DNA from 3 places in the Priestia flexa genome. Region 2 is predicted to be linked to each of the others. Evidence: riboswitches for the same ligand, from Rfam matches in the RefSeq annotation. Region 2 holds a riboswitch; each other region holds the start of a gene.

Region 1 (3,283 bases), 930 kb from region 2:
TTTGGGGAGCGTGAGCCATAAAATTGCTCAACATGTTAAGATACCCGTATTGATTGTAAAGTAGGAGAGAGCGCCAATGAATATGCAAGTTGAAGAGTTAAAGAAACGAATTGGAGAGGCAAGTCGGATTTGTGTCTTTACGGGAGCGGGAATAAGTACAGAGTCGGGCATACCTGATTTTCGCTCGCAAAACGGATTGTATCGAAAAAACCTAGAATTTTCAGATGTGATTTCCACTTCTTTTTATCAGAACAATCCGGTACTTTTTTGGGAGCTATTTAAAGAGATTTTTCGTGTGAAGCTGCTTGATGAATATGAACCTAACTCAGGTCATTACTTTATAGCAGAATTAGAAGAAGAAAAGACCGTGCATGTGATTACACAAAATATTGACGGCTTGCATCAGAAAGCAGGAAGCACGAATGTATATGAAATTCACGGAACAATTAAGCGAGCACATTGTCAAAAATGTGGAAGTGAGTTTGGGTTAAATTTTCTAACCAAAGTTGAATTACCGAGCTGTACGTCGTGTGAAGAGGCACTAAAGCCCAATGTAGTTTTATTTGGAGATTCAATTCACTGGTTTGAAGAAGCTGTAGAGGCAGCTTTACAAAGTGATTTATTTATTGTCATGGGTTCATCTTTGCAGGTAACACCCATTAATCAAATTCCTTTATTAGTTAGAAAACATGGTCAGGTACCAATGGTCATTATTAATAAAGAGCCAACTTACTATGATTATGTGTTTGATAATCAAATACACCTCCCAATCGGTGAAGTTGTAACGGCTTTAAAGAGTGGGAAGTGAAAAAGCACGCTATGGGCAGCGTGCTTTTTTTAAACTTCAAAATAGATAGCGAAGCAGAACACAGAAATGACCAGAAAAAACGCTGAATGCAACTTGCTTTCTTTAAACGTCAAAACAGCTTCAATAAATAAAAATAAACTTAGCATTAATTGAATGTATGGTAAATAAGCAATATAGTTGGTAGAATCACTGTTCTGAAAAGCGATTATTCCGTATACCACAGCTCCGATTAAAAAGGCATATTTTAATAGTTGTAATCCTTTAACTAACATCTTTGTGAGGTTCCTCCTTATTTAAAACCTAGGTCACATGATTATAACATATATTATATAGATGTAGACAAGTAAAGTGACGCGATATGTTTGACCATGGTCTATCTTTCATGAACTCAAAAGGATATGAACCACTTCTGAATACTGAATAAAAAATGTTTTATTTCTGATTTTTCAAATTCCTTGTTGACAGACTAAGAAAGTAAGTGTAATATTTTCCCTAGTTAATTAATTGAATATTCTTATCTCGAGAGGCGGAGGGACTGGCCCTGTGAAGCCTCGGCAACAGACTGTTAAAGTACTGTGCCAATTCCAGTAGCAATTTGCTTGAAGATAGGAGAAGAACCAATAACGACTATTAACCTCTTCTTATCTTTAAGAAGAGGTTTTTTATTTTGAACAGAAAGAGGGAATAGAACCATGACAAAGACATTAGTGAAAGCTCCATTTAAAGCTGATCATGTAGGGAGCTTTTTAAGAACAACTCCTCTCAAAGAAGCAAGAGAAGCCTATACAAATGGTCAGATTAGTAAAACGACTTTAAAATCTGTAGAGGACCAGGAGATTGAAAAGCTTGTCCAGAAACAAATCGAAGTGGGACTTAAATCTATCACTGACGGAGAATTTAGACGTGCATGGTGGCACTTAGATTTCTTATCAGGTCTAGATGGTGTAGAAGAGTTTGAAACGGAGTATATTAGTCAATTTAAAGGTGCCAAAACAAAAAATAAAGCAATCAAGGTAGTTGGTAAAGTAGATTTCAACCATCATTATATGCTGGAACATTTTACATTTTTAAAAGAAGCTGTTAAACAATATGGTGATGGAAGCCAAGTTGCTAAGTTTGCTATTCCAAGTCCCAACATGTTATTCACTCGAATTCAAGAGGATACTTACTACAATGGGGATAGAGAACAGTTTTATCATGACACGGTAGTTGCTTATCAAAAAGCAATTCAAGCTTTTTATGATGCTGGCTGCCGCTACTTACAGTTAGATGATACTTCATGGATTGATTTTGTTTCTGAAGAACGTATAGATGCAGTTGTTGAGAAGCTGGGTATGGATGTAAAAGATATTATTGATACGAGAGTCAACTGCTTAAACGATGCGATTTCTAAAAAGCCGGAGGATATGGTCATTACGATGCACATTTGTCGTGGAAACTTTAGATCTACGTATATTACCAGTGGTGGCTACGATACTATTTCAGATGCAATTTTTGCTAACTTGCATGTAGATGGGCTTTTCCTTGAATATGATGATAATCGTTCAGGAGATTTTGAGCCATTAAAAAGTTTTACACGTAACAACCAAACAGTTGTATTAGGACTAGTAACATCTAAATTTCCTACATTAGAAGATGCAGAGGTTATTAAACAAAGAGTTAAAGAAGCGAGTGCATCTATTCCTCTAGAAAACTTGTCACTGAGTCCACAATGCGGGTTTGCAAGTACGGAAGAAGGAAACGAACTAACAGAAGAAGAGCAATGGAATAAAATTAGTCACGTCATTAAAATTGCTCAAGATATTTGGGGCGCTAACTGAAGAATAAGAGTTGTTTCTTAATTTTACATAAGAATCCAATTAGATCTTTCTTTTCGTTGTAGTAAAATTGGAAAAAGCTGCGTCTATAAATGATGCAGCTTTTTTGTGTATTGATAGCGTAACTGCAAATTATCTACAGGTAACATAATATTTATTGGGTAAGATAGCGAACTGTCACGCTAAGGAAACGAAAGATTCTTGATAGATGTATTTACCTTGCAGAATGCTTAAGTTTCAGAGTTGACTTGCAATTGCCTTAAAGGTTTTTTATACACACCAAATGTCGAATAGTTTATTTCTTCATATAATAAAAATAATCAGTGATAAGTAGTTTAAGGAACTCATACTGTAATAATAAGTGAAAATTCTGTCATTATTGAAATGTAAAAGCTGAATATGTGAAAGGAATGTTCTTATTGGGAATCAGGAGTAGACTAGGGTTGTTTTTGTTAGGCATTTGTTTAAACGCAATTGCATTCGTTAGTCTTATCATGGAATTGAGTTTAGTTCCCATTCACGCAAGAAACGCAGGTGATTACCTAACAGTATTTTTAAGTGAGATGCCTATTTTTCTCTTTTTGATAGGCGTGATATGTGTTATTGTAAGCTTTTATATGCCTGTGAAAAGTAAAAAATAGAAGTGTCTTTTATAAAA
Region 2 (3,283 bases):
AAGTAGAGAACGTCGCCTGTGGCGCAGTAATTCCGCGCTCTGTTCCCGCAAGTTTACTTGTATACCCACTTAAGAAATGATACATTGCTTGTTCTTTTGTTAGTTTGCTAATTGGAGGTAAAACTCCAAATGCGTCTGCTGTTAAGAAAACAATTGCCGTAGGATGTCCTGCAACGCTCGGTAAGATTGTGTTATCAATTGCTTGAATTGGATAAGCAGCACGAGTGTTTTCTGTTAAGCTATTATCATTATAGTCTGCAATTCTAGTATTCGAGTTAATCACAACATTTTCTAAAACTGTTCCAAATCGAATGGCATTAAAAATTTGAGGCTCTTTTTCTTTTGATAGTTGAATGCATTTTGCATAACAACCGCCTTCAATGTTAAATACGCCTGTACTAGACCAACCGTGCTCATCGTCACCAATTAGTCTTCTGGTAGCGTCAGCTGATAATGTTGTTTTTCCGGTGCCAGATAGTCCAAAGAATAGTGCAACATCACCTTCTTTGCCAACATTAGCTGAGCAGTGCATAGGAAGTATGTTATTTTGAGGAAGTAGGAAATTCATTACTGAGAAAATAGATTTTTTCATTTCACCTGCATATTCCGTTCCACCGATTAAAACAACTCTTCGTTCAAATGAAATAATAATAAATGTCTCTGAATTTGTCCCATCAATGTCTGGAACAGCTTTAAAAGTAGGAGCAGATACAATTGAGAATGATTCAGCATCACTTTTTAGCTTCGTGTCTTCTGGACGAATAAATAGTTGGTGAGCAAACAAATTATGCCATGCGTATTCATTTACGACTTGGATTGGAAGCTGATATTTATCATCGGCGCCCGCATAGCCGTTAAACACAAATAGCTCATTTTGTTCTTTTAAATGTTCTAATACTTTTTTATAAAGCGCGTCAAATCGTTCAGATGAAAACGGTTGATTCACATCTCCCCATTCAACAGTATGAGATGTTAAGGAATCGCTTACAATGAATTTATCGTGTGGGGAACGCCCCGTATATTTTCCTGTTTCAACTTGAATAGCACCTGTAGAAGTCAATACGCCTTCTTGTCGCTCTAAAATCTTTTCGACTAATTGAGAAACAGATAGTTGGTGATTCACTTTTTCAGATTCCAGGAGATTGGCTAATTCAATAGACATATTAACAGTACTCATGTGCACTACCTTCCTTTTTTTAAAATGATGTTTAAATGTACAATTAGTATAACACATTACTTTAAATAGTCTATACTATTCGAATAAAAATGTTAAAATGTTGCGAAAATTTTTTGTTTTAGAGAGCATAAAACGTTTTTGTGAGATGATCTTACTAGTGAAAGGTTTCTGTAAATAATAGGGAAGGAAAATACAACCTTTAAGTGATTTTCATAGGAATGTTATTGACATAACAGAGCATTTTCCTGTATGATATGTCCTTGAACGGATACTCTCTTATCCCGAGCTGGTGGAGGGACAGGCCCTATGAAACCCAGCAACCATCACCCATTTCCATAGAGGTGATAAGGTGCTAACCTGATGCAAGGGAATAAACCTTGATCGATAAGAGTGAAAGGCTTATGCAGAACTTGATACCTTTCCTCGATACAAGGAAAGGTTTTTTATATTGAAAAAATGTAAATGAACCACAATAAGGGAATGAGTACCGTATCACAATGTATCATATTTAAAGGAGGAAAACCGATGTCAACACAACGTCGTCTGTTTACGTCAGAATCTGTTACAGAGGGACATCCAGATAAAATTTGTGACCAAATTTCTGACTCAATTCTTGATGCTATTTTAGCTGAAGATCCAAATGCTCGTGTTGCTTGTGAAACAAGCGTAACAACTGGTTTAGTATTAGTAAGTGGTGAAATCACAACATCTACTTATGTAGATATTCAAAAAACAGTACGTGATACAATCAAAGAAATTGGTTATACGCGTGCAAAATATGGTTTTGATGCGGATACTTGTGGAGTAATCACAGCAATCGGTGAGCAATCTCCAGATATCGCTGCTGGTGTAGACCAAGCGTTAGAAGCTCGTGAAGGTTCAATGTCTGATGAAGAAATTGAAGCAATCGGAGCTGGTGACCAAGGTTTAATGTTTGGGTACGCTTGTAATGAAACAAAAGAATTAATGCCGTTACCAATTTCTTTAGCTCATAAGTTAGCGCGTCGCTTAACAGAAGTGCGTAAAGAAGAAATTTTACCTTACCTTCGTCCAGATGGTAAAACGCAAGTAACGGTTGAATATGATGAAAACAATCAACCAGTTCGTGTTGATACAATCGTTATCTCAACTCAGCATCATCCAGAAGTAACGTTAGAGCAAATTCAACGTAACTTAAAAGAATATGTAATCAATCCAGTTGTTCCACAAGAATTAATCGATGAGAACACGAAGTACTTCATTAACCCAACAGGACGTTTTGTAATTGGTGGTCCTCAAGGTGATGCAGGCTTAACAGGTCGTAAAATTATCGTTGATACTTACGGTGGATATGCTCGTCACGGTGGTGGCGCATTCTCTGGTAAAGATGCAACAAAAGTTGACCGCTCAGCAGCATATGCAGCACGCTACGTTGCGAAAAATATTGTAGCTGCAGGATTAGCTGATCGTTGTGAAGTTCAGCTTGCATATGCCATTGGTGTAGCTCAGCCAGTTTCAATCTCTATTGATACATTTGGAACAGGTAAAGTAACTGAAGAAGTATTAGTTGAAGTAGTACGTAACAACTTTGATCTTCGTCCAGCTGGTATCATTAAAATGCTTGATTTAAGACGCCCAATTTATAAGCAAACAGCAGCATACGGTCACTTTGGTCGTACTGATGTTGAGCTTCCTTGGGAGTTCACTGATAAAGCAGAAGCTTTAAAAACTGAAGCTTTAGCTAAATAATGAAAAGTCGCTGTCTCAAAAGAGACAGCGACTTTTTTTATTGAACAAATTCTAACCCATTGTTTGATTTAGTAGTGACTGCTTCATAGCGAAGCAGTAATTGGTCAAAAATAGAATCCCAAGATTGCGTAAGAGCATAGCGACGAGCAGCGTCTCCAAACCTTAGTCGAAGCTGGGAGGACTCTAACAAAGTACAAATGGATTCAATAAATTCTTCAAGTGAATTCGGGGTGCAGAGGTAGCCATTCTTCTCATTGCTAACAATATGTTTTACTCCCCCTGCATTAGCAGCAATAACAGGCGTACCGCAGGACAATGCTTCTAATACAACGTTACCAAAGGTCTCCGTTTCAGAAGGAAATATGAATAGGTCGGAAG
Region 3 (3,283 bases), 120 kb from region 2:
GGAATGAGCAAAATTAGTAAGATGATAAATGGAATGGATCGAAAGATGTTTACAAAAGCTCCTATAATAATATTAACGAAGCGGTTTTCCCAAAGCTGACCTTTGCCTGTTAAAAATAGAAGTAAGCCTAGCACAATTCCTAATATAAACGTGGCAACAACTGAGATACTTGTCATATAAAGTGTTTCAATCGTTGCTGCACTAAATTTATCATACGTTACGTTTGGGAATAATTCAGTTAGCATCCGTCATCACCTCAATTTCTACCTGTTGTTCACGGATGTACTCAATTACTTTATTAACCTCTGCTTCTTCACCATCTAAATGAATAAATAAGGTTCCATAAGAGCCCGTTTGTGTATAAGAAACTTTCCCTTGTAAGATGTTAATCGTGACATCAAATGCTTTTAAAATGCTCGTAATGAGCGGTTGCTCCGCTTTTCCACCTACAAATGTGAGCTGAACAATTCGACCGCTTGGATAAAGTTCCTTCACCTGCTCCACTGTCTCAAACGTTTCTTCTGGCTCTGAAATTTGCTGTACAAATCGCTTTGTAATATTTTGCTGTGGTTTACGGAATACTTCAAGTACTTCTCCTTGTTCGACTACTTTTCCATTTTCCATCACAGCTACGCGATGACAAATTTTACGGATTACGTGCATTTCATGCGTGATTAAGACAATCGTTAAACCTAGCTTTTCATTAATATCAACTAGCAAATCCAAGATCGAATCTGTTGTTTGTGGATCAAGTGCCGATGTTGCTTCGTCACATAATAAGACTTTTGGGTTATTAGCTAACGCTCTTGCGATTCCTACACGCTGTTTTTGCCCGCCACTCAGCTGAGATGGGTAGGCATTTTCTCTACCTTCTAATCCAACTAGTTTAATGAGCTCGTTTACACGTTCTGCTCGTTTGTTTTTTGGAACACCGGCAATTTCAAGTGGAAACGCAATGTTTTCCTGCACGGTACGAGACCAAAGTAAATTAAAATGCTGAAAAATCATGCTAATTTCTTGGCGAGCTTGTCTAAGCTTAGCACCTTTAATTTTCCCAATTTGATTTCCTGCTACTTCTACTGTTCCAGAAGTAGGTGTTTCTAAACCATTTAATAAGCGAATAAGAGAGCTTTTCCCTGCTCCACTGTATCCAATGATGCCGAAGATTTCGCCTTTTGCCACTGATAAATTAACCTGATCAACGGCCGTGACTTTCCCACTTTTAGCATCATATATTTTCGTTACATCTTGTAACGTAATCATCTTCTTCACCTTCTTTGTTGACTTGCTCTGTCTGCTTAGTGTGTCCTTGCTTTTAGAAAATAAAAAAACCTTTCTACACGTGAGCAGAAAGGTTTTTGATAAAATCCTTTCTCTCATCTTTCAAAGCTTATGCTTTGCAGGAATTGGCACCATTTCAGTTAGTCTGACGGTTGCCGGGTTTCATAGGGCACAGTCCCTCCACCTCTCTTGATAAGAGTTAACGACAAATTATTGAAATTATTTTGTTTTCATCAAATATTCATTCATTTATGTTTGTGATTCTAGCATGTGTCAGAAAGGGTGTCAACAAAAAATGCGCATAGGATAATAATCCCATGCACACTCTTAAACAAATGTTTGTTTAACTAAGACGTTCCATTACGTATTCAACAGAGTGAAAAGCATACAGCTTCTGCTTCACTTCGCCATTTCCATATTCAATTAGGCATGGAACACTTTCAATTTCAAGCAAAGACGCTTTAGCAGGCATATAGTTTAAATTACTCATTCCGATTGTTAAGTCTGGAATAATCGCTTCTACTACTGTTAACATTTTTTTAGCTAGTTGGCACGTTCCACAAAGGGGTGTATGGAAAAAAATAACCGTACGCTCGTCTTTATTTAGCTTTTCGTCTAGCTGTTCCTCTGTCCACTCTTCCATGTTACTCATCCTTCTATATTAAAAATTCTGCGTTAACATCTATATTAGCACTTAAAAGTACCGTAGCAATATGATTTCTTGGGGCCGCCGCTACCTCACGATACATTTTATCGATATAAAGGTGCTCCGCTTCCGGAAGTTCTTTTTTAAACTGTTTCCGTAATTTATTGCCGGAATCATCTGAGTCAACCAAGATATACACATCTTTATCATACGTGGAATCGATAATCTCATCTAGCTTTGACAAGCTGATGGTTCCATTTGTACAAATAATCTCAATCGGTTCATTAATAATACTTTCGATTCGCTTTTTGTCAGACTTACCTTCTACAATAATTACTTTTTCAATTTCTATTAAACGCATCGTCATCACCTATAATTATCAGTTGTATAGTAACGTTATTCCTTTATGCTATACAATATTCGTTAATGTAACACAGTTCCCCTGTTTTTTAAAAGATTTTGCTGTAAAAAGAACATATATGAATTGTTTTTATTGAAAAAATAGACTATTTTCGGTCATCTTAGACTGATGGCGCCAAACCTTATGTGGTTGGCGCCATCAGTCTCGCACTCAGAGGTTTCATGCTAAATTTAGCACCAACCCTCTTCTGAATCGCAGTCCGTATACTTTTGTGTAGCTCCAGCCTGGACGTCAGCATACTGATAAATCTTGTTATTTTCTTGCGTGTAACCTGACTCTAAATTATATTGATTACCCGTTGCACCATAATTCACATGGCCAATTGATTGTTTATCTACATACAATTGCATACCATTTTCATGAAATTTTGCTGTAATTCGATCCGTTATGTCAATTTTTTTACGTTCGAACATAAAAAGACACCCCTTTAGCTTGTTTACTAAATAGAGTGCCCTTTTTGTTATAGGTCCATGAAGACAAATTATGGATATACCAAGTGAAATGTCTTAAGATGAAGTCAATTAACCTTCGTTAATCATTTCATCGTATTGTTCAGCTGTCATAAGCTTCTCAACATCTGCCGAATCAGCAGGCTTAATTACAACCATCCATGCTTTTTCATATGGAGACTCGTTTACAAACTCAGGATTATCGCTTAATTCTTCGTTTACTTCTACAACCTCACCGCTAATTGGTGCATATAGCTCTGATACTGTTTTCACAGATTCTACGCTACCAAACGGCTCGTCTGCTTCAACTTTATCGCCAACTTCTGGAAGCTCAACAAATACAATGTCACCAAGTTCAGATTGTGCAAAGTGTGTAATTCCTACCCGGAAAACTTCTCCTTCGCTTTTTACCCACTCATGCTCTTCTGAATAACGCAACTCTTTTGGTGTACTCATCTTAATCCCTCCAATAAATTATGTATGCCG

The links. Region 2 has a riboswitch for S-adenosylmethionine ahead of metK (methionine adenosyltransferase). Riboswitches for the same ligand answer to the same signal wherever they lie in the genome.
Region 1: another riboswitch for S-adenosylmethionine. It lies ahead of LZP85_RS12380 (5-methyltetrahydropteroyltriglutamate--homocysteine S-methyltransferase); the one in region 2 lies ahead of metK (methionine adenosyltransferase).
Region 3: another riboswitch for S-adenosylmethionine. It lies ahead of LZP85_RS17775 (methionine ABC transporter ATP-binding protein); the one in region 2 lies ahead of metK (methionine adenosyltransferase).

What each region holds. Positions count from the first base shown of each region.
Region 1 covers NZ_CP090431.1:2,397,026-2,400,308, reverse strand. Annotated here, with positions in the region: gene LZP85_RS12395 (universal stress protein) at 1-64, shown strand, start outside; gene LZP85_RS12390 (NAD-dependent protein deacylase) at 77-808, shown strand; gene LZP85_RS12385 (hypothetical protein) at 838-1,080, opposite strand; SAM riboswitch class I at 1,320-1,420, shown strand; gene LZP85_RS12380 (5-methyltetrahydropteroyltriglutamate--homocysteine S-methyltransferase) at 1,501-2,628, shown strand.
Region 2 covers NZ_CP090431.1:3,322,079-3,325,361, reverse strand. Annotated here, with positions in the region: gene pckA (phosphoenolpyruvate carboxykinase (ATP)) at 1-1,177, opposite strand, end outside; SAM riboswitch class I at 1,451-1,568, shown strand; gene metK (methionine adenosyltransferase) at 1,703-2,905, shown strand; gene LZP85_RS17040 (glycosyltransferase family 4 protein) at 2,943-3,283, opposite strand, start outside.
Region 3 covers NZ_CP090431.1:3,444,984-3,448,266, forward strand. Annotated here, with positions in the region: gene LZP85_RS17770 (methionine ABC transporter permease) at 1-245, opposite strand, end outside; gene LZP85_RS17775 (methionine ABC transporter ATP-binding protein) at 235-1,263, opposite strand; SAM riboswitch class I at 1,374-1,480, opposite strand; gene LZP85_RS17780 (thioredoxin family protein) at 1,625-1,924, opposite strand; gene LZP85_RS17785 (toprim domain-containing protein) at 1,938-2,288, opposite strand; gene LZP85_RS17790 (YusG family protein) at 2,519-2,761, opposite strand; gene gcvH (glycine cleavage system protein GcvH) at 2,870-3,253, opposite strand.